Regions from separate parts of the Cellulosimicrobium sp. SJTW-1 genome, predicted to be linked through region 1. Evidence: riboswitches for the same ligand, from Rfam matches in the RefSeq annotation. Region 1 holds a riboswitch; the other holds the start of a gene.
What was found. Region 1 has a riboswitch for S-adenosylmethionine ahead of RSE42_RS03075 (NADPH-dependent FMN reductase). Riboswitches for the same ligand answer to the same signal wherever they lie in the genome.
Positions count from the first base shown of each region.

Region 1 (11,252 bases):
CGCAGCTTGGGGTTGATGATCTCGTCGATGCTGAAGTTGATGAGGGCGAGCCCGCAGCCGAACAGCGCGATGAGGAGGCCCGGCGGGACGAACCACCACCAGCGCCCGTACGCCATCGCGTTCTGCGTGCTGGCCTCGTTGAGGATGGTGCCCCACGTCACCGACCCGGACGGCCCGAGGCCGAGGTACGAGAGGCCGGCCTCGCTGAGGATCGCGAGGAGCACGGCGCCCAGGAAGTTCGCGGTGAGCAGCGGCAGGAGGTTCGGCAGGATCTCGACGAGGACGATGCGCGGCGCCTTCTCGCCCGCGACCTTGGCCGCGTAGACGTAGTCGCGGCTGCGCAGGGACCGGGCCTGTGCCCGTAGCACGATCGCCGCCCCCGCCCACCCGGTGATGCCGAGGATCAGGGCGACGAGGAAGAGCGAGCGGGACTCGAGGTAGGCGGAGATCACGATGATCAGGGGGAGCCCGGGGATCACGAGCATGATGTTCGTGACGAAGGACAGGATCTCGTTGGTCCAGCCCCCGACGTAGCCGGCGATGATGCCGAACAGGAGCGAGAGGACCATCGCGATCACGCCCGCGAGCAGTCCCACCGTGAGGGAGCCGAGGCCGCCGTGCGCGACCTGGGCGAAGATGTCGACGCCGATGTTGTTCGTGCCGAGCAGGTGCTCGGTGCTCGGCGGCAGGTACGCCGGGTTCGACGTCGCCCGCGGGCTCTGGCTGAACAGCGGCGCCACGACGGAGAAGAGCACGATCCCGAGCGTCAGCACGAGGCCGACGACGAGCTTGCCCGAACGGCGCGGGAGCATCGCCCGGATGCCGCGCTTCGGCGCGGTGCTCTTCGGGACGGGCTCGCCCGCGACGACGGCCTCGGGCGGGGCGATGGGCACGTCCGGCACGATGCCGGCGGTCCGGTTCTCGGGCGGCAGGCCGTCCACCACCACGGAGGCGGCAGGAGCGGCGTCGGCCGCGGGAGTCACGGTCTCGGCGTCACGGGTGGGGTCAGCCATTGTTCCGCGTCCTCGGGTCGATGATGCCGTTGATCAGGTCCATGAGGAAGTTCGCCGCGAGCACCACGACGGTGATCACGAGGAAGGCGCCCTGCATGAGCGCGTAGTCCTTCGCCTGGACCGCGGTGAAGAGCAGCTTGCCGATGCCGGGGTAGCTGAAGGCCTGCTCCATGACCACCGACCCGGCGACGACGAAGCCGAGCGCGATGCCGAAGCCCGTGACCGACGGCAGGACCGCGTTCCGCGTCGCGTACGTCAGCGCGACCCGGAAGGGGCGCAGGCCCTTGGCCTCGGCCGTCGTGACGTAGTCCTCGGCGATCGTCGAGACCATCATGTTGCGCATCCCGAGGAGCCAGCCGCCCATCGCCGACAGGATGATCGTCACGGCCGGGAGGGTGCCGTGGTAGATCACGCTGCCCACGAAGTCCCACGACCACTCGGGACCGCTGTCGAACTCGAAGATGTCGTACGCGCCCACGATGGGGAACCAGCCGAGCGACACCGAGAAGATCGAGATGAGGACCAGGGCGAGCCAGAAGTACGGCACCGCCTGGAGGAAGGTCGACGCGGGGATGATGTGGTCGACCCACGTACCGCGCTTCCACCCGACCCATGCGCCGAGGCCGACGCCGAGGAGGAACGCGATGATCGTCGCCAGCCCGACGAGGCCCACCGTCCAGGGGAGGGCCTCGCCGAGCAGCTGGCTGACGGGTGCCGGGAAGTACAGGACCGACGTACCGAGATCACCTGTGAAGATGTTCTTCCAGTACGTGAGGTACTGCTCCCACAGCGAGGCGTCGTCACTGCCGAAGAGGATGTCGACACTCTGGATGAGGCCCGGAGTCAGCTCACCGTTCTTCCGGAGCAGGGTGTCGAGGTAGATCTGCTTGGGATCACCGGGGATGGCCCGCGGGAGAAGGAAGTTGAGCGAGACGGCGGCCCAGAAGGTGACCACGTAGAACGCGATCCGCCGTGCGTAGTACCTCATTGAACCGACTCCTCGTTCACCCGAGCTCCTCTTCGGCAGTGCGACATCAGCTCGCGGGCTTGAGCTGGGAGAGGATCACGCCGTTGCTGATCGTGGCCCACGACGGCGGGAAGGCGTACATGTCGTCCTCCGACGGCCAGCCGGTGTAGTCCTTCGTGTTGACGAACGACATGGTCGGGTTCACGACGAGGGCGATGTAGGGGAGGTCGCGGGCGATCTCCTTCTGCACCGTGGCGTACGCGGCCTTCTTCGTGTCCTCGTCGTTGGTGCCGGCGGCGGTGGCCACGGCCTCGTCGACGAGCGGGTTCGAGTAGCGCGGGAAGTTGAAGCGGCCGGCCTCGATGGTCTCGCCCACCGGCGTCGTGTACTCGGTCGTGAGCCACTGGCGGTAGATGGCGAACGGGTCGTCGAGCGACGTGCCCGTGATGCCGCTGATCATCATCTGGTAGTTGCCGCTGGTCCGGGCGTCGGACATCTCCTGCTGCGTGATCTTCACGTGGTTGATCTGCACGCCCGCCTCGAGCGCCTGCTGCGCGATGAGGTCACCCGCCGCGTTGTGGTCGCTCCAGCCGTCGACCGAGATGAGGTCGACCGAGAGCTTCTGGCCGTCCTTCTCGAAGATGCCGTCAGCACCCTTGGTGTAGCCCGCCGCCTCGAGGACCTTGGCCGCCTCGGCCGGGTCGCCCTCCTGCGGGCTCTCCTTCTCGATCTCGGAGGAGATCCAGCGGTCGTCACGACCGACGAGCGCGAGCGACGGCGACGCGACGGCCGCGTGGCCCGAGAACGCCTTCTCGTTGATCTCGCCGCGGTCGACGAGCAGGTTGACCGCCTGGCGGACGGCGAGGTCCGTCTGCGGGCCCGCGCAGCCGAGCGCCGCGTTCGAGCACGACATGATCGTGGTCGGGTCCTGCGGGGTGTTGAGCAGCGAGACCTGGCCGCCGCCGGTGACCGTCTCCGGGTCCGCGATGAACATCGTGGTCCAGTCGATCTTGCCGGTGGCGAGGAGGTCCTGGGCGCTCTGGTTCTTGTCGAGCGCGAGGAAGCGGACCTTCCCGAGGCTCGGCTCGCCGCCCCAGTAGTCCTCGTTCGGGACGACGGTGTAGGTCGCGTTCGTGATGGTGTCGAGCGTGAACGGCCCGGTGCCCACCGGCTCGTCGTTCGTGAACGTGATGAGGTCCGACACCTCCTTGAAGAGGTGCTCGGGGACCATGAGCGTGGTGCCGAGGATCTGCACGGCGCTCGTGAACTGCGCGCCGTTGAACGTGAACTTGACGGTCGACTCGTCGACCTTCTCGATCGTGTTCAGGTAGTCGCGCTTCGCCGCGTCGTTGGTGTACGAGAAGATGACGTCCTCGACCGTGAAGTCCTCGCCGTCGGACCACTTCACGCCCTCGCGGATCTTGACGGTCAGCTCGGTGCCGTCCTCGCTCCACTCGTAGGACTCGCCCAGGCGGGGCGTCGGGTCGCCGGCCTCGGCGCGGTTGTAGAAAAACAGCGGCTCGTAGATGCCACCGTTCGTCACGTGCAGCGGGTTGGGCGCGTACGGGTTGAAGTTCGCGACCATGGGCGTCTGGGTGCCGGCCCAGACGTTGAGGACACGGGCCTCACCGCCGTTGCCCTCACCCTCGCCATCGCCCCCGCCGGTGCAGGCGCTCGCGAGCAGCGAGACGCCCGTCACGAGTGCCGCGGCCGTGAGCAGACGCTTGCGCGCCGTGCTTCGAATCATCTTCGGTCCTTTCGCATGGACGACGCGTCCTCACGTCGTACTTCGGCGCCCGCAGGCGTGTGGCAGGAACACTAACTAATAGCCACCGGCCCTCCTACGAATACGACAGGAAAGTTACCTAACTGAGACATCGATACCAGGATCGCGCCGCGACGGGCTCGGCCGGACCCCGTGGAACGGGGTCCGGCCGAGGTGCCGAGGACGGTCAGGAGGGGGTGGGGCGGCCCGTGGCCGGTCCCGGCGCAGCGGGTCGTGCGGGGCGCAGCGCGTCGCACGGGCGCAGCAGGCCGCGCTGGCGGGAGCGGTCGGGGACGGGGTCGGCGGCGGGACGGCGGCAGCGCCGGCGGCGAGCCGGGAGCGGGGTCAGCGAGCGGCGTCCAGCGCGGCACGCGCGGCCCGCGCGACCTCGGGGTCGGTGACCTCATAGCCGGCGTCGCCGCCGCCCCCCGGCCCGGCGTCGTCCGCGACGACGCGCTTGGCCGAGAGGTGCACGGCGTCGACGCCCGCGGCCACCAGGGCCCCGACGTCCTGCGGCCGCACTCCCCCGCCGGCCATGACCTGCACACGCCCGCCGAGCGCGTCGCGCGCGTGCGCCGCCATGGCGCGCAGCCGGTCGGTGCCGTCGATGCTGCGCGACGCACCGCCCGACGTGAGCACGCGCACGACCCCGGCCCCGGAGAGCGCGTCGAGCGCGGCGAGCGGGTCGGCGACGACGTCGACGGCGCGGTGGAACGTGACCTCGCGCCCGTCGGCGGAGTCCACGAGGGCGCGGACGGCGCCGACGTCGACCAGGCCGTCCGGGGTGAGCGCACCCACGACGACGCCGCGCGCCCCGGCCGCCACCGCGGCCCGGACGTCGCGCACCTGGACGTCGAGGTCGGTGGGCGTGAGGACGAAGCCGCCCGGGCGCGGGCGCACGAGCACGTGCACCTCGACGCGCGGCCCCGGACCGTCGGCCTCCGCCGCGGCGGCGACCGCGGCCTCGACGAGCCCGGCGCTGGGCGTGAGCCCGCCCGTCGCGCCGAGCCCGACGCACAGCTCGACCCGGTGCGCACGCACGGCCGCGGCCACGCGGACGCCGTCGGGGTCCTGGACCGCGAGCTCGAGGGCCACGTCGCGGGCCGCGGGCGCCGCGCCCCCCTCGGGGTGGGTGGTCGTCATGGCGCTCTCCCGTCGTCCGGTCCGGCGGCCGTCGCGTCGCGCGACCCGCACGACGGCGGCCGTCGGCCAGGGTAGACGACTCCGGGCGCGGGCCGGGCGCGGGAGCTCAGGCCGGCGTCGGCCGTCCCGTGGCGACGGCGGCGAGGCACGCGGACCGCAGGGTCGCGGCCACCTCGTCGGGGTCGCCGAGGTAGCCCGCGACCATGGCGCCGTCGCGCAGCATCATGAGCTGCGCCGCGGTCGCGTCGGCGTCCGTGACGCCGACCGCGGCGGCGAGGCGGGCGAACACGTCCCGCGTCCAGCGCCGGTGGCGGTCCACGACGACGCGCACCGGGTCCTGCGGGTCGGGTGTCTCCGCCGCGGCGTTGATGAACGGGCAGCCGCGGAAGCCCGGCACGCAGCTCACGGCGCCGATGGCGCCCGCGAGGGCGCTCAGGGCGTCGAGCGGCTCGGCGTCGCGGAGCGACTCGTCGACGACGGCACGGTCGCGTGCGGCCTGCGCCTCGAGGTAGGCGACGACGAGGTCGGACTTCGTGCGGAAGTGGCGGTAGAACGTCACCTTGGTGATGCCGACCTGCTCGATGACGCGGTCGGCGCTCGTCGCTCGGATGCCCTGGGCGTAGAAGAGCGCCGAGGCTGCCTCGAGGATGCGGCGGCGCGTGTCGGCCGCGGTGCCGCGGCCTGTCGCCCCGGGCGTCGGCGAGTCGTCGACCATGCCCCCTCCTTGTCTCCGCCCTTGCGCGCGGTCGGCCGCCAGTCTAGGTTCTCCGATGTAGACGTACTAGTAACTCTACTTCGATCCCGACTCTCGAGAGGCACCTCATGGCTGACACCCTCTACACCGCCGTGGCCACCGCGACCGGCGACGGTCGCGCCGGAGGCCGCGCCGTGTCCGACGACGGCCAGCTCGACGTCACGCTCGCCGTCCCGCGCCAGATGGGCGGCCCCGGTGGCGGGACGAACCCGGAGCAGCTGTTCGCGGCCGGGTGGTCGTCATGCTTCCACTCGGCGCTGAAGATGGTCGCGGCGCAGCGCAAGGTCCCCGTGGCCGACTCGGCCGTCGTCGCCGAGGTCGACCTCGTCCCGACCGGCGACGGCGGCTTCTCGCTCGGCGCGACGCTGCACGTCGAGCTCGGGGGCGGCGTCACCCAGGACGTCGCCGAGGAGCTCGCGGAGGCCGCGCACGCCGTCTGCCCGTACTCGCTCGCGACCCGGGGCAACATCCCGGTCACCGTCCGCACGACGGTCGCGTAGGGCACCCCTCGGCACGACCGCCGGGGCCGGCTGGCGGAGCGGTCCGCGGGTCGGCCCGGCGGTCAGTCCAGGCAGAACTCGTTGCCCTCGACGTCCTGCATGACGATGCAGGACTCGTTCTCCTCGTCGGCGACCATCACGCGCACGCACGTCGCGCCGAGCGCGACGAGCCGGTCGCGCTCGGCCTCGAGCGCGGCGAGACGCTCGGCACCCACGAGCCCGGTGCCGGCACGCACGTCGAGGTGCACGCGGTTCTTGACGACCTTGCCCTCGGGGACACGCTGGAAGTACAGGCGCGGACCGGCCCCGGTGGGGTCGCTGCACGCGGACCACTCGTCCCGCTCTGTGGCCGGGAGGGAGGCCTCGGCGTCGTCCCAGGTGCTGAAGCCCTCCGGGGGCGGCGCCGGGACGTAGCCCAGCACCTCGCACCAGAACCGGGCGACGCGCCGTGGCTGCGCGCAGTCGAACGTGACCTGGACCTGCCTGACCGCCGCCATCCGGCCACCCTAGGCGCCCGACCCTTCTCGGCCGGAGGGCTTTTCACGGGCGCACGACGGCCGCCGATGCCACCGCTCCGCGCGGGGCACCGACGGCCGTCGTCGTGCGGCTCGGGTCAGATGACGCCGAGCGCGAGGATCGCGTCGGCGACCTTGGTGAAGCCCGCGATGTTGGCGCCGAGCACGTAGTTGCCGGGCGTGCCGTACTCGTCGGCCGTCTCGACGCAGCGGTCGTGGATGCCCGCCATGATCTGCGCGAGGCGGTCCTCGGTGTACTCGAAGGACCACGCGTCGCGCGACGCGTTCTGCTGCATCTCGAGGGCCGACGTCGCGACGCCGCCCGCGTTGGCGGCCTTGCCCGGCGCGAAGAGGACGCCCGCCTCCTGGAGCAGCGCGACGGCGCTCGGCGTCGTGGGCATGTTGGCGCCCTCCGCGACCGCGACGACGCCGTTCGCGACGAGCTGCTTGGCCGCCGCCTCGTCGAGCTCGTTCTGCGTCGCGCACGGGAGCGCGACGTCGCACGGCACGTCCCAGATGGACCCGTCGGTGACGACGCGGGCCCCGGGACGGCGCGCGGCGTAGTCGGCGACGCGCCCGCGCTCGACCTCCTTGATCTGGCGCAGGAGCTCGAGGTCGACCCCGGCCTCGTCGACGACGTAGCCCGACGAGTCGGAGAACGCGACCACGTTCGCGCCGAGCTGCTGCGCCTTGGCCGTCGCGTAGATCGCGACGTTGCCCGAGCCCGAGACGACGACGCGGCGCCCGTCGAGCTCCTGCCCGCGCGTCTCCAGCATGTTCTGCGCGAAGAGGACCGTGCCGTAGCCCGTGGCCTCCGTGCGGACGAGCGAGCCGCCCCACGAGATGCCCTTGCCCGTGAGGACGCCGGACTCGTACCGGTTGGTGATGCGCTTGTACTGCCCGAAGAGGTAGCCGATCTCGCGGCCGCCCACGCCGATGTCGCCCGCGGGGACGTCCGTGTTCTCGCCGATGTGCCGGTAGAGCTCCGTCATGAACGACTGGCAGAACCGCATGACCTCGCCGTCGGACCGCCCGCGCGGGTCGAAGTCGGAGCCGCCCTTGCCGCCGCCGATGGGCATGCCCGTGAGCGAGTTCTTGAAGATCTGCTCGAAGCCGAGGAACTTCACGATGCCGAGGTAGACCGACGGGTGGAACCGCAGGCCGCCCTTGTACGGGCCGAGCGCCGAGTTGAACTCCACGCGGAAGCCGCGGTTGATCTGCACGCGCCCGGTGTCGTCCACCCACGGGACCCGGAAGATGATCTGGCGCTCCGGCTCGCACACGCGCTCGAGGACGGCGGCCTCGACGTAGCGCGGGTGCTTGCGCAGCACGGGGCCGAGCGAGTCGAAGACCTCGCGCACGGCCTGGTGGAACTCGGCCTCGCCGGGGTTGCGACGCAGGACCTCGTCGTAGACGGACTGCAGTCGGCTGTCCATGGGTACTCCTCGTCTGACGCGGGCGGAACTCCTGCTGACGGTACGCCTGTGCCAGAAGCTCCCGTCACACCGTCTCACTCCGCGCGCACCGGCACGGGCGGCCGCAGCGCAGGAGCGACCGCACGGGGCGGCACAGGAGTCACCGACGACGACACATCCGTCCACCCACTGAGAAACCCTACCGATCCGGTGCAGTTTCTCGGGGCGGTTGCTATACCCGTCCCCAGGTCACGAGCGCCAGCGCCAAGCCCCGGCTCGCTGGCTGGCAACCCCCTGTCACGGCGGGGTGCTCCGGGAGATGACCAGGCCGGGCCCGGCCTGCCCCGCCACCGGCGAGGACGGCCCGCACGGCAAGCGTGATCGACGACTACTGCGAGGTGCACATGACCCACCACCCCACCCACCCGACGGTGCTCGCCGTCTCGGGCAACCCGCGGCCCGGCTCGCGCACGCTCGGCGCCGCCGAGACGGTCGCGCGCCGCGTCGCCGACCTCCTCGGCGCGGACGACGTCGCCACGGTCGACCTGGCGTCGCTCGCCGGCGAGGTGCTCGCCGCCGACCATCCGGCGGCCGACGCCGCCCGTGAGCAGCTCGCCCGGGCGACCGTCGCCGTCGTGGCGACGCCGGTCTACAAGGCGTCCTACACCGGGCTGCTGAAGGCCTTCCTCGACCTCTACGGCCCCGACGGGCTCGCGGGCGTCGTCGTGGTCCCGCTCGTCGTGTCCGGGAACCCGGCGCACGCGCTCGTCGGGGAGGTGCACCTGCGGCCCGTGCTCGTCGAGCTCGGCGCCGTCGTCCCGACCCGGTCGCTCACGGTCACCGAGCCGCAGCTCGCGGACCTGGGACCGGTGGTGGACGCGTGGCTCGCGCGCGCGGGCGACGCCCTGCGCCGCGCCACGGCACCGCTCCCCCCGGCGGAGGACCGCCCGTCGGCCCGCACCGACGCAGCCGTCGCCGACGCGTTCGCGGGGGTGGCCCGATGACCGCCGAGCTCACCCACCTGGAGGCCCTCCTGGCCGAGCAGGACGAGCCCCAGCTCTCCCCCGACGAGTACAAGGCCGTGTTCCGCGGCCACCCCGCGGGCGTCGCCGTCGTCGCGCTCGAGCACGGCGACCGCCTCGTCGGCTTCACCGCGACGTCGGTCATCTCCGTCTCGGCCGCGCCCCCGCTGCTCGCGTTCTCGCTCGCGTCCACGTCGTCGTCGTGGCCCGCGGTCTCGACCGCGCGCACGCTGACCGTGAGCTTCCTCGCGGACCACCAGGACGACGTCTCGGCCCGGTTCGCGACGAGCGGCATCGACCGGTTCGCGGACGGCGGCTGGTCGCGCCTGCCGACGGGCGAGCCCGTGATCGACGGCGCGCTGTCGTGGGTGCGCGGGCGGGTCGTCCAGCGCACGCCGGTGGGCGACTCCTACCTCGTCTCGCTGCGCGCGCTCGCGTCGAGCGTCGGCACCGCGCCCGGGGCGCCCCGGGAGGCGGCGGCGTCGCCGCTCGTCTACCACGACCGCACCTACCACCGGATCGGCGACCACTCCGCGCTCTGAGCGCACGACGGGCGAGGGGCCCGACGGCGGAGGTCCCGCCGTCGGGCCCCTCGCCCGTCCCGTGCCGCCCCTCACGGGTGGTCCGTCACCAGCTCCAGCCGCGCGCGCTGAGCTCGAGCTCCTCGCGGAACCGCTCGTCGTCGCCGGTGCGGAAGCCCGCGCGCAGGGGCGCGTCCGCGACCGGGAGCCCCGTGAGCCGGCAGGCCTCGCGCAGCAGCGCGTCGTAGGCGCCCTGGACCGCGAGGTAGTGGTGGGCACGCGCGTAGACGTCCGGGTCGGCCTCGATGCGCCGGAGCTCCGCGGCGAGCGCGGTGAGCCGCACCTGGAGCGCGAGCGTCGTGAGCGGGTCCGGTGCCGCGGCGGCACGACGGCGCCCGCCCGCCCGGTGGCTCGGAGGTCGCCCGGCCCGGCGCAGCACCCACCACGCGGCGGCGGCCGTGCACGCCGTCGCGCACCAGATCATGAGCAGCCACGACATCGGAGCCGACCTCTGCGCGGGGAGACCCACAGGACCTCTCCAGTCTAGGTCTCCCCGGCCCCGCGAGGCAGGGTGGGCGGCCACCTGTCCTCGCCGCCGGCCCGCGCGGCGGGTCAGCCGTCGAGGAGGTCCGGCTGCGGGTGCCGCACGCCCTGGACGGCCGCGCGCGGGATCGCCGCGCCGATCGTCGCGACGTCGTCCGGCGTGAGCTCGACCGCGGCCGCCGCGACGTTCTGCTCCAGGTACGCGACGCGCTTCGTCCCCGGGATCGGGACGACGTCGTCGCCCTGCGCGAGGAGCCACGCGAGCGCGAGCTGCGCCGTCGTGACGCCGCGCTCCGCGGCGAGCTGCTCCAGGGAGCGCACGAGGCCGCGGTTGTGCTCGAACGCCTCGCCGGCGTACCGGGCGTGGGCGCGGCGCACGTCGTCCTCCGCGAAGCCGTCGGTGGCGTCCACGGTCCCGGTGAGGATGCCCCGGCCGAGCGGCGAGAAGGGCACGAAGCCGACCCCGAGCTCGCGCAGCGTCGGCAGCACCTCGTCCTCCGGGTCGCGCGTCCACAGCGAGTACTCGCTCTGCACGGCCGTCACGGGGTGCACGGCGTGCGCGCGGCGCACGGTCGCGGCGGACGGCTCCGAGAGACCGATGCCGCGGACCTTCCCGGCCTCCACGAGGCCGGCGAGCGCGCCGACCGTGTCCTCGATCGGCACCTGGGGGTCGACACGGTGCAGGTAGTACAGGTCGAGGCGGTCGGTGCCGAGGCGGCGCAGGCTCGCGTCGACCGCGGCACGGACGTACTCGGGGCGGCCGTCGACCGGACGCCCGTCGGGGTGGCCGCCCGCGGGCGGGAGCCCGAACTTCGACGCGAGGACGATCTCGTCCCGGTGCGGCCCGAGGACCCGGCCGAACAGCTCCTCGTTGCGGCCGTGACCGTAGACGTCGGCCGTGTCGAAGAGCGTCACACCGAGCTCGAGCGCGCGGCGCAGCACGGCCTCCGCCTCCGCGGCGTCCGCGGGGCCGTAGGCGTCGGTGACGGACATGCCGCCGAACCCGACGGCGGAGACGGCGAGCGCCGCCTCGCCGGTGCCGAGCGTGCGCGACGGGAGGGTGCCGGGGGCGGGGGTCCGGGAGGTGTCGGTCA
Region 1 is NZ_CP136680.1:671,311-682,562, reverse strand. It holds gene RSE42_RS03115 (ABC transporter permease) at 1-1,013, opposite strand, end outside; gene RSE42_RS03110 (ABC transporter permease) at 1,006-2,001, opposite strand; gene RSE42_RS03105 (ABC transporter substrate-binding protein) at 2,048-3,727, opposite strand; gene RSE42_RS03100 (copper homeostasis protein CutC) at 4,091-4,888, opposite strand; gene RSE42_RS03095 (TetR/AcrR family transcriptional regulator) at 4,995-5,603, opposite strand; gene RSE42_RS03090 (organic hydroperoxide resistance protein) at 5,711-6,142, shown strand; gene RSE42_RS03085 (VOC family protein) at 6,205-6,639, opposite strand; gene gdhA (NADP-specific glutamate dehydrogenase) at 6,756-8,093, opposite strand; SAM riboswitch class IV at 8,320-8,422, shown strand; gene RSE42_RS03075 (NADPH-dependent FMN reductase) at 8,477-9,076, shown strand; gene RSE42_RS03070 (flavin reductase family protein) at 9,073-9,636, shown strand; gene RSE42_RS03065 (hypothetical protein) at 9,722-10,114, opposite strand; gene RSE42_RS03060 (aldo/keto reductase) at 10,228-11,252, opposite strand, start outside.

Region 2 (11,252 bases), 870 kb from region 1:
GGGTGCTCATGCACCCATCGTGACGCGGGCCACCCACGGTCGGCGCGCGGGCCGCTCGCCGGCACCACCGCGGCGGGTGGCTCCCCGGTGACCTTCGGCCCCACCCGGGTGACGAAGTGCCGGGCCCGGCGAGCGGGTCGCCCGGCCAGACTCGGAGGTTCCGCCGTCCACCGTCCGGGAGGAACTCCGTGCCCGTCGCCCTGCCGTCCCCGTCCGAGACCGCCGCACCCGCCGGGGAGCGGCTGGTGTTCGTGGAGGTGGTGGTGCCGTCCGGGGTGTTCTGGGCGGGGGAGGCGCGGAGCGTGACGGTCCCGGCGGCGTCGGGCACGCTGGGCATCCTGCCGCGGCACCAGCCGGTCGCGGCGTCGCTCATGGCGGGCCGGGTGCGTCTGCGCACCCCGGACCGCCCGACGGCCGAGCTGCGGATCGGGGGCGGGTTCCTCGTCGTCGACCAGGACGAGGTGACGATCCTCGCCGACGACGCGACATGGGTGCGCGCTCGGTAGCCCGCTACGCGGGGTCGGTCGTCGTCCCGAGCTGCACGACGACGACCCGGTGCCCGTCGGGGTCGTGGACGTGCGCGAACCGGTCGCCGGTCTCGGCGTCGGCGTCGGGCCCGACGAACGGCTCGACCCCGGCCGCGGCGAGGCGTGCGAGGGTCGCGTCGAGGTCGTCGACGTAGAGCACGAGGTTGGGCAGGCCGTGGCACACGAGCGGGGCGCCGCCCTCGGGGAGCGGCACGAGCCACAGGCCGGGCTCGTCGACGCGTCCGGGGCCGACGTGGAGCAGGGGGAACCCCTCGGTCTCTCCCTGGAACAACGTGCGGAAGCCGAACCCGTCGGCCCAGAACGCGGCGCTCGCGTCGAGGTCGCGGCAGAGCAGGACCGTGCGCCCGATCGTCGTCGTCATGCGACGAGCCTAGGGCGCACCGCCGACGCTGCGCCGCGTGGGGCCGGCCTCCCGGGGCGCGCCCGCGCCGTCGGGCATACCGTGGACGGCATGGCGACCGACGGCGGCATCCGCAGGACGATCAGCGACCTCGTGGCGCAGGAGCGCGAGCTCCGCGAGCAGCTCGCGCAGGGTGAGATCACCGGGGGCGAGGAGCACGAGCGGCTCCGCGCGATCGAGGTCGAGCTCGACCAGTGCTGGGACCTGCTGCGCCAGCGCGGCGCCGCGCGCGAGTTCGGCGGCGACCCCGATGCGGCGACCGTGCGAGACCCCGGTACGGTGGAGAACTACCTGGACTGATCGCCGACGGCGACGTCCGGCTCCCGTTCCGACCTCAGAAGGAGAACCCCATGACCACGTCCAGCGAGCAGGCGGCGCACAGCCCCCTCCCCACCGGGACCGAAGGGCGCGACATCCCCGGTCACGCGGGCGCGGTCGCACGGTTCGTCGTGGCGTTCGCGCTGTTCGTCGGCGGGCTCGTGCTCATGGGGTCGGGCATGTCCGGCGTCGACGGCGGTGTGTGGCTCTTCGTGGGCGGCCTCGCGGCGGCGACGCTCGCCTTCGCCCTCCCGATGGCGGGCACGGGCACGACCGAGCGCTGACACCCTCGACACGGAGGCCGGGTCCTGACGGGACCCGGCCTCCGGCGTCTCCGGGGTCAGCCGAGCGTGGCCCGGACGGCCTTCGCCGCGGTGACGAGGTGCTCGAGCGACGGCACGGTCTCCTCGTAGCGGCGGGTCTTCAGGCCGCAGTCGGGGTTGACCCAGACGACGCGCGGGTCGATCGACTTCACGGCGAGCTCCAGCAGCTCGGTGACCTCCTCCGTCGAGGGCACGCGCGGGCTGTGGATGTCGTAGACGCCCGGCCCGATGCCGCGCGAGTACCCGGCGTCGCGCAGCTCCGGCACGATCTCCATGCGCGAGCGCGCCGCCTCGACCGACGTCACGTCGGCGTCGAGGCCGTCGATCGCGCCGATGACCTCGCCGAACTCCGAGTAGCACAGGTGCGTGTGGATCTGCGTCGCCGCCTCCACGCCCGACGTCGCGAGCCGGAACGACCCGACGGACCAGTCGAGGTACGCCGGCTGGTCCGCGCGGCGCAGCGGCAGGAGCTCGCGCAGCGCGGGCTCGTCGACCTGGACGATCCCGATGCCGGCGGCCTCGAGGTCCGCGATCTCGTCGCGCAGCGCGAGGCCCACCTGGTTCGCCGTGTCGCCGAGAGGCTGGTCGTCGCGCACGAACGACCACGCGAGGATCGTCACGGGCCCGGTGAGCATGCCCTTGACGGGCTTCTCGGTGAGCGACGCCGTGTACGCGGACCACTCGACCGTGATCGGCGCGGGCCGCGTCACGTCGCCCCACAGGATCGGCGGGCGCACGCAGCGCGACCCGTACGACTGCACCCAGCCGTTCGCCGTGACCGCGAACCCGTCGAGGTGCTCCGCGAAGTACTGCACCATGTCGTTGCGCTCGGGCTCGCCGTGCACGAGGACGTCGAGGCCCAGCTCCTCCTGGATCGCGACGACGCGCGCGATCTCCTCACGCATCGCGGTCGTGTAGTCCGCGTCCGACAGCTCGCCCTTCGTCCACAGCGCGCGGGCGCGGCGGATCTCCGGCGTCTGCGGGAACGAGCCGATCGTCGTCGTGGGCAGCGGCGGCAGGTTCAGGCGCTCCTGCTGCGCGGCCGCACGCTCGGCGTAGTCACCGCGCGCGAAGTCCGCGTCGGTCAGCGCGGCCGCACGCTCCCGCACCGCGGGCACGACGACGCCGCTCGCCTCCGCGCGCGACGCCACCGCCGCGCGGGACGCCTCGATCTCCTCCGCGACGGCGTCGCGACCCTCGGTCAGCGCGCGGGCGAGCGTCGCGACCTCGCCGACCTTCTGGTCCGCGAACGCGAGCCAGTCGCGCAGGCGCGGGTCGAGCGTCGTGCCCGACGCCGTGCCGGGCTCGGCGAACGTCTCGTCCTCGACGTCGTGCGGCACGTGCAGCAGCGACGTCGACGTGCCGACGGCGACCGCGCCCGCACCGAGGCTGCGCGCGGCGGTCAGCGTGTCGAGCTTTGCCGAGAGGTCGGCGCGCCACACGTTGTGCCCGTCGATCGCGCCGACGACGAGCGTCTTCGTCAGGAGGTCGTCGTAGGGCGAGTCCGGAAGGTCCGCACGGACGGCGTCGATCGCGATCGCTTCGACGTCCGTGCCCGCGAGGGTCGCCAGGAAGTCGAAGGTCGCGCCGTCGCCGTCCGGCGACGTCTCCAGCCCGCCGAACGGCGTGGCGACGAGGATCGCGGGCCGCGCGTCCTGCGCCGAACCAGGGGTTGCCGCCGGGTTTGCGGACGAGGCCGCCGAAGACCCCGGGCTCGGCACCGGGCGGAGGTCGGTCGCGAGGGCGCGGTACGCGGACCCCACGGCGGCGGCGAGCTCGGTGAACGGCACGTCGACCGAGTCGGTGACGAGGATCGGCTCGTCGAGCTGGACCCACGGCGCCCCCGCCGCGGCGAGCGCGCGCAGCAGGTCGGCGTAGGCGGCGACGACGTCGTCGAGGCGGTCGAGCGGCGAGTACCCGGCGGGCGCGTCGTCCGCGGCCTTGGACAGCGCGAGGAACGTGACCGGCCCGACGACGACGGGCCGCGTCACGACGCCGGCCTCCTTCGCCTCGACGAACTCGCGCGCGACGCGGTCGTCGACGAAGCGGATCGGGGTGTCCGGGCCGATCTCGGGGACCAGGTAGTGGTAGTTCGTGTCGAACCACTTGGTCATCTCGAGCGGGGCGTCGTCCCCCTGGCCGCGCGCCACGGTGAAGTAGCCCGCGAGGTCGAGGCGGCCCGCGTCGTCGGTCAGCGACGCGAACCGCGACGGGACCGCCCCGAGGGAGGCGGCGACGTCGAGCACCTGGTCGTAGAAGGAGAACGAGCCGGGGACGGACGCGTCGTCGGCGCCGAGGCCGAGGTCGACGAGCCGGCGGACGGTCGCGAGGCGCAGCTCGCGGGCCGTGGCCTCGAGCTCCTCGGCCGAGGTCTTGCCGGCCCAGAACGCCTCGACGGCCTTCTTCAGCTCGCGGCGGCGACCGATGCGCGGGTAGCCGAGCACGGTGCCGGCGGGGAAACCGACCGGGTTCTGGGTAGGGGAGTGTACGGAAGTGGCCATGATCGAAACCTCTTGCTGGTCCGGAGGACCGGTCAGACGGGCGCGCCGTGCGTGGCGGCGCTCGTCGTGGGCAGGGAGGTGCCGGTGACCCACGGCCCGCTGGCCAGGTCCGGGACGAGCGGGGCGGCGGCGGCGCTGGCGCCGCCCCCGGTCCCGCCCGACCCGCCGCCGAGGTGGACACCCTCGAGCAGGTCAAGAGCGGCGCGGTGCTTGTTGAACGTGTACACGTGCAGACCGGGCGTGCCCGCGTCGAGGACGCGCTGCGCGAGGTCGACCGAGTACGCGATCCCGTAGGCGTGCTGCGCCTCCGGGTCGGGCAGGGCGTCGAGCGCGTCCAGCAGGTGCTGGGGCGCGCGCACGCCCGTGAGCTCCTCGACGCGACGGAGCCGCGCGGGCTCCGTCGTGGGCAGCAGCCCGGCGAGGATGGGGATCGTCACGCCGGCCGCACGGGCCTCGGCGACGAAGTCGGTGTACGACGACGCGTCGTAGAAGAGCTGCGTGATCGCGAAGCTCGCGCCGGCCTGCTGCTTCTGCCAGAGGCGGCGCACCTCCTGGGCGCGCGTCGTGCCGGCGGCGGGGTTGCCGTCGCAGAACGTCGCGACGGCGATCGTCAGCGGCCGGGCTGCGCCGCGCAGCGCGACGGCGGGGTCGGACGCGCAGCGCGACGCCTCGACCTCGCGCAGCAGCGCGACGAGCTCGGTCGACGACCGGACGCCGTCGGGCGCGGGCTGCCAGTCCGGCTGGTCGCGCGGCGGGTCGCCCCGCAGCGCGAGGAAGCTCCGCACGCCCTCGTCGAGGAAGTCGGTGATGACCGACTCCACGTCCTCGCGCGACGCCCCGACGCACGTGAGGTGTGCGATCGGCAGCACGGGCGTGCCCTGGAGCAGGCGTCCGACGACCTGGCGCGCGGTCGCGCGGTCGGTGCCCGCGGCGCCGTACGTCACGGACACGAAGTCGGGGTGCGTCGCGACGAGACGGCGTGCCGTCTCCCAGAACTTCGGGGCCGCGTCCGGTCGGCGCGGGGGCATGAGCTCGAACGACACCGTCGGCCGAGGACGGCCCGGACGGTGCGCGAAGGATGCCTCTGAGGTCATGCGTCACTCCATCGACCCTGGCGTTAGCACCTTTGTCCTCGGGAGGCTTCCGTCGGCGGGTTGCTGCGGTGTCGTCGAGCCAGGACTCTCGACCGCTCTGGATGGTTGGCACGATCCTACGACCCATCCGACATGCGGTCGAGAGCGCCCGCCAGGTGAGATGCGGAGGGATCGGCCGGAGGCGTAGCGGCGCCCCGCGCTACGGATCTCAGGCTCTCTACGCTACGAATTTCAGGTTTCCTACGCTACAGATTTCAGGTGCTCGAGCGAGGTCCCAGACACCGACCATGGCGACGGGTCGTCGTCGGCCTTGCAGGTCTCAGGCCCTCCGGCGCTCGGGCACGTGCAGGCGGCGGAGGAACCGGTCGGTGCGCAGCGGCGGCCCGCGCCGGTCGAGGAGCGACACGACGACGACGGTCGCCGTCGCGAGCGGGATGGTCCAGGCGGCGGGCTGGGCGAGCAGGGCGCGCACGACGCCAGGGACGCCGTCGGCCGTGCCGCCGGACGGGCTCCCGTACCCCGCGGCGACGAGCGCGGACGACGCGAGCAGCGCCGTCGCGCACAGGACGGCCCCCACGACCATGCCCGCCACCGCGCCCCGCGCGGTGAGGCCGCGCCACCACACGCCGAGCAGGATGACGGGGGACAGGGCCGACGCCGCGAAGACGAACACCGTCCCGACGCTCGTCACGAGGCCCTGCGGGATGGTGACGAGCGCGAACGCGAGCGGGATGAGCGTGCACGCGACCGCGGACCAGCGGAAGGACCGCACGGTGCCGCCGAACAGGTCCTGGCTCACGACGCCCGCCAGCGCCACCACGAGCCCCGACGACGTCCCGAGGAACGCGGCGAACGCCCCGGCGACGACGAGCGCGGCGAGCAGCTCGCCGCCGAGCCCGGGCACGAGGCGGGTCGGCAGCGTGAGGACGACCGTGTCCGCGACCCCGGGCGCCGCGAGGTCGGGCGCGACGACCCGCGCCACGAGCCCGAGCGTGCTCGACACCATGTAGAACACGCTGATCATGACGAGCACGACGACGGTCGTGCGGCGGGCCGAGCCGCCGTCGGGCGAGGTGTAGAAGCGCACGAGGACGTGCGGCAGGCCGGTCGTGCCGAGCAGGAGGGCGAGCAGGAGCGAGACGGTGGCGTACGCGTCGAGGCCGCCCGGCCCGGCCTCGTGGGGGAACACGGCGGCGGGGTCGAACGTGACGACGGCGCCGCCGGGCTCGAACGCCCCGCCGAGCGCCATGAGCACGAAGACGAGCGGCACCGCGAGCGCGGTGAGCTTGACCCAGAACTGGAACGCCTGGACGAACGTGATGGAGCGCATCCCGCCCGCGGCGACGACGGCGCTCACCACGACCGCGATCCCCACCGAGCCGACCCACGGCGGCACCGCGGCCACGCTCGTGATGACGAGCGCCGCCCCGTGGAGCTGCGGCACCACGTACAGCCACCCGATGACGAGCACGAGCACGCTCGTCACGCGGCGCGCGACCACGGAGTCGAGCCGGGCGTGCACGAAGTCGGGGATCGTGTACGCGCCGCTGCGCCGCAGGGGGCCCGCGACGAACAGCAGGACGAGCAGGTAGCCCGCCGCGTACCCCACGGGGAACCAGAACGCCTCCGCGCCGGACAGCAGCACGAGGCCCGAGAGCCCGAGGAACGTGCCCGCGGACAGGTACTCGCCGCTGATCGCCGACGCGTTCCAGACCGGCCGCACGGTGCGCGACGCGACGAAGAAGTCGCTCGTGGTGCGCGAGATCCGCAGGCCGTAGAACCCGATGAGCCCGGTCGCGAGCAGGAGCAGCGCGATCGCGACGAGGGGCAGCGCGCTGGTCACGGCGCACCGCCGTCGTCGGGACCGGGCTCGTCGGGCCCGCCCGCGCCCTCGGCGAGCGCGCGGTACCGGCGCTCGTTGCGCGCCGCCGCGACCGCGAACACGACCGCGAACGCGACGATCACCGGGTAGAAGCCGTACGCGTGCACGAGCCACGGCAGCGGCACGCCGAGCAGCACGACGTCGTCCAGCGCGGGCACGCCGCTCATCGTCACCGTGAGCAGCGTGACGACCGCGAGGAACGACGCCACGCACGCCAGCCCGAGCCGGAGCTGGGCCCGCACGAGCCCGCGCGTGTAGGCGGTCGCGGCGTCGTCCGGCTCGCCGGAGCGTGCCGTGCCCGACGGCGCCCCACCCCCCGGGACGGCGCCCTCACCGGGGCCGGGGCGAGGGCCGGGGCGCGCCGCGGGGAGGTCGGTGGACCGGACGCGCACGCGCGCGTCCCGACGCGGGTCGGTGCCCGTCACGGCGCGCCCCGGTGCGGCCCGAGGAGCGCCTCGCGCACGGCGGGCACCATGCGGCGGCTCACCGGGACCTCGTGCCCGGCGACGACGAGCGCGGGCTGCGCCCCGCCGAACCGCGCCGCGGTCACGGCCGCGCGGTCCACGAGGTACGACCGGTGCACGCGCAGGAATCCCGCGGGCGCCCACCGCTCCTCGAGATCGGAGAGCGGCTCGCGCACGAGGAACTGCTCGGTGTCCGTCACGAGCCGGGAGTAGTCGCCCTGCGCCTGCACCCACCGCACCGCGCTGCGCCGGACGAGCCGCGTCGTCGTGCCGACCGTCACGACGAGCGTCTCCTCGGCCGGGGCCGCACCGCCCGCCGGGTCGCCGGCAACCGGCGGTGGAGCGGCGGCGCTCGCGGACGGTGCCGCCGCGTCGGTCGCGGGGGTGCGCCCCGCCGCGGTGCGCTCCGCGACCCGTTCGACGACGCGGTCGACCGCGCGCGTGAGCCGCTCGCGCCGCACGGGCTTGAGCACGTAGTCGACGGCCTCGACGTCGAACGCCTCCAGGGCGCGCGCCTCGTCGGCGGTGACGAACACGACCGCCGGGCGGTCGGCGAACCGCGAGAGCGCGCGGGCGAGGTCGAGGCCGGTCAGCCCCGGCATGTGGATGTCGAGGAACGCCGCGTCCACCGTGCGCGACGAGAGCTCGCGCAGCGCCTCGGACCCGCTCGCGACCCCGCGCACGGTGCGCACGCGCGGGTCGCGGCGGAGCAGGGCCACGAGCTCGTCGAGCACGGGCCGCTCGTCGTCGGCGACGAGCACGTCCAGCCCGACGGCGTCGCCCGCCCCGCCGGGGAGACCGCCGGCCGGAGCCGGGTCCGGGGTGGTCACGGCACGCTCACCTCCGTCTCGTGCAGCGGCTGCGACCGCGGGACGCGCAGCCGCACGAGCGTGCCCGAGCCGGGCGCGGTCTCGATGTCGAGCGCGTGGTCGTCGCCGTAGAGCTGGCGGACGCGCGTGTCGACGTTGCGCAGGCCCACGTGCGTCGTGTCGCGCGACGTGAGGAGCTCACGCACGACGGCCGGGTCCATGCCGACGCCGTCGTCCTCGACCGTGATCTCCGTCTGGGTGCCCTCGTCGCGCGCGGTGATGACGATCGTGCCGCCGTGCTCGCGCGGCTCCAGGCCGTGGCGCACCGCGTTCTCGACGAGGGGCTGCACGGAGAGGAAGGGGATGACGGCCGTCAGCGACTCCGGCGCGATCTGCAGGGTGACGGCGAGGCGCTCGCCGAACCGGGCGCGCTCGAGCTCGACGTAGGAGTGGATCGAGCGCAGCTCGTCGGCGAGGGTCGTGAAGTCGCCGCGCCCGCGGAACGAGTAGCGCGTGAAGTCGGCGAAGTCGAGCACGAGGTCGCGCGCCCGCTCGGGGTCGGTGCTGATGAACGACGCGATGGCGCCGAGCGCGTTGTAGACGAAGTGCGGGCTGATCTGGGCGCGCAGCGCGCGGAGCTCGGCTTGCGCGAGCGCCGTGCGCGACGCCTCCAGCTCGGCGAGCTCGAGCTGCGCCGCGCACCACTGCGCCACCTCGCCCGTCGCGCGCACGAGCGGCGGCCGCACGGTGTCGGCGAACGCGACGACGACGCCGGCGACGCGCCCGCCCGCGACGACGGGCGCCCCGACGGCGTCCTCGACGTCGCCGCTCTCGACGTGGCGCCGCCCCGTGGCGAGGACGCGCTCGGCGACGCGCCGCGCGTCGGGCTCGAGCGTCGAGCTCCCGTCGAGGGCGACCGCCCCGTCCGCCGTGACGACGGCGAGCGCGTCGGCGCCGAGGAGCTGGCGCAGGGAGCGGGCCGCGCGGCCGACGTCGTCGCCGTCGAGCCCGTCGCGCAGGTGCGTCGCGGCGCGCGACGCGAGGTGGAGGGTGCGGAACGTCGCCCGGTCGGAGTCGCTCCCGAGCTCGCGCGACCCGCGCGCGAGCCGCCAGGCGAGCACGAGCCCGAGGGTGAGCAGGACGCCCACGACGAGACCGGCGGCGGCGCCGGCGAACACGGGCCCGGACATGCAGTGATCGTATCCAGCGCGGCGTCACCCGCCCCGGTGGGCAGGTAAGGTTAGGCGACCCTATCCCACGACGGAGGAACCTCCTGTGCCGATCTCCCGGACCACGTCGAGCCCGCGCGTGCGCCGCAGCGTCACCACCACCGCCCTCGTGCTCGCCGCGACCCTCCTCGCGGCGTGCTCGTCCGACCCCGAGCCCGCGGCGACCGGCGCGCCGGCGCCGGACGACACCGCGACGGGGTACGCCGTCGAGCACGCGCGGGGTACCGCCGAGCTCGACGCGGCGCCGCAGCGCGTCGTGACGCTCGAGCCCGTCGAGACGGACACCGCCGTCGCGCTCGGCGTCGTCCCCGTGGGCGCCGCCGTGCTGAGCGTCGAGGCGGGCGTGCCCGCGTACCTCGGCGAGGAGGCGCAGGCGATCGAGGTCGTCGGCACCGTGCCCGAGCCGAACCTGGAGGCCATCGCGGCGCTCGAGCCGGACCTCATCCTCGGTACGGAGTCGCGCCACTCCGACCTGTACGACCAGCTCGCGAGCGTCGCGCCGACCGTCTTCATGGCGACCCAGACCGACCCGTGGCAGGAGAACGTGCTCCTCGTCGGGCGCGCGCTCGGCCGGGAGTCGGACGCCCAGGCCCTGCTCGACGCCTACGACGCGCGGTGCGCCCAGCTCCAGGAGGACTACGACGTCTCCGGCGCGGCGCAGCTCCTGCGTCCGCGCGACGGCATCGTGTCCGCGTACGGGCCGCGGTCGTTCGCGGGCAGCACGCTCGAGTGCGTCGGGTTCACGACGCCGGAGCAGGAGTGGGGCGAGGACATCTCCGTGGACCTGTCCCCGGAGCGCGTGACCGAGGCCGCCGCCGACCTCGTGCTCGTCTCGGCCGCCGACCCCGACGACGCGTCCGCGGTGCCCGCGGAGATCCCGCTCAACGCCGCGTCGTTCCCCGACGTGCGCGTCGTGGACCAGTCCTCCTGGATCAGCGGCGTCGGGCCGCTCGGCGGGCAGGCCGTGCTCGACGACGTCGAGCGCTTCCTGCAGGACCGTGCCGGCTCCTGACGCGGCGGCCGGGCCTCCGGCGACCGCCGGGAGCCCGGCCGGGTGCCGGTTCCACCGGTCGCCCAACGTGCTCTTCCCGACGAGGGTCGCGCGCGTGCACGACGTCGGCCCGCGCCTCGTGCGCGTGACGCTCGCCGGGCCGGACCTGGTCGGGTGCGCCGACGTCGGGCTCGACCAGCGCGTGAAGATCCTGCTGCCGGGGCCAGGCGCGGACCGCCTCGCGCGCCGGGCGCGCCTCGCGGACGAGAGCACGTGGCGCCACGAGTGGTCCGCGCTCGACGACGACGAGCGCCCCGTCATGCGCTCGTACACGCCCGTGGCCGTCCGGCCGGAGGTCGCCGAGGTCGACCTCGACCTGTACCTGCACGAGCCCGCGGGCCCGGCGAGCGCCTGGGCGCGGCGGGCGGCGGTCGGGGACCGCGTCCTGCTGTCCGCGCCGCACGCGCGGTACGGCGTGACCGACCACGGCACGCAGTGGGACCCGGGGCCCGCCGTCGGGCACGTGCTCCTCGTCGCGGACGAGACGTCCGCGCCCGCGGTGCGCGGGATCCTCGCGAGCCTCGGCCCCGACGTCCGGGCGCACGTGCTCGTCGAGGCCGACGACCCGGCGGACGCCCCGCTCGGTGACGTGCCCGCGACCGTGCACGTCGAGCGCGTGCCCCGCGCGCGACG
Region 2 is NZ_CP136680.1:4,070,162-4,081,413, reverse strand. It holds gene RSE42_RS18370 (VOC family protein) at 1-10, opposite strand, end outside; gene atpC (ATP synthase F1 subunit epsilon) at 189-506, shown strand; gene RSE42_RS18360 (VOC family protein) at 511-909, opposite strand; gene RSE42_RS18355 (DUF2630 family protein) at 1,000-1,248, shown strand; gene RSE42_RS18350 (hypothetical protein) at 1,299-1,550, shown strand; gene metE (5-methyltetrahydropteroyltriglutamate--homocysteine S-methyltransferase) at 1,607-4,090, opposite strand; gene RSE42_RS18340 (methylenetetrahydrofolate reductase) at 4,123-5,184, opposite strand; SAM riboswitch class I at 5,190-5,292, opposite strand; gene RSE42_RS18335 (cation acetate symporter) at 5,504-7,027, opposite strand; gene RSE42_RS18330 (heavy metal transporter) at 7,024-7,491, opposite strand; gene RSE42_RS18325 (LytR/AlgR family response regulator transcription factor) at 7,488-8,297, opposite strand; gene RSE42_RS18320 (sensor histidine kinase) at 8,357-9,529, opposite strand; gene RSE42_RS18315 (ABC transporter substrate-binding protein) at 9,615-10,580, shown strand; gene RSE42_RS18310 (siderophore-interacting protein) at 10,675-11,252, shown strand, end outside.
Region 2: linked by a shared signal. The riboswitch ahead of RSE42_RS18340 (methylenetetrahydrofolate reductase) and the one ahead of RSE42_RS03075 (NADPH-dependent FMN reductase) in region 1 are both predicted to bind S-adenosylmethionine.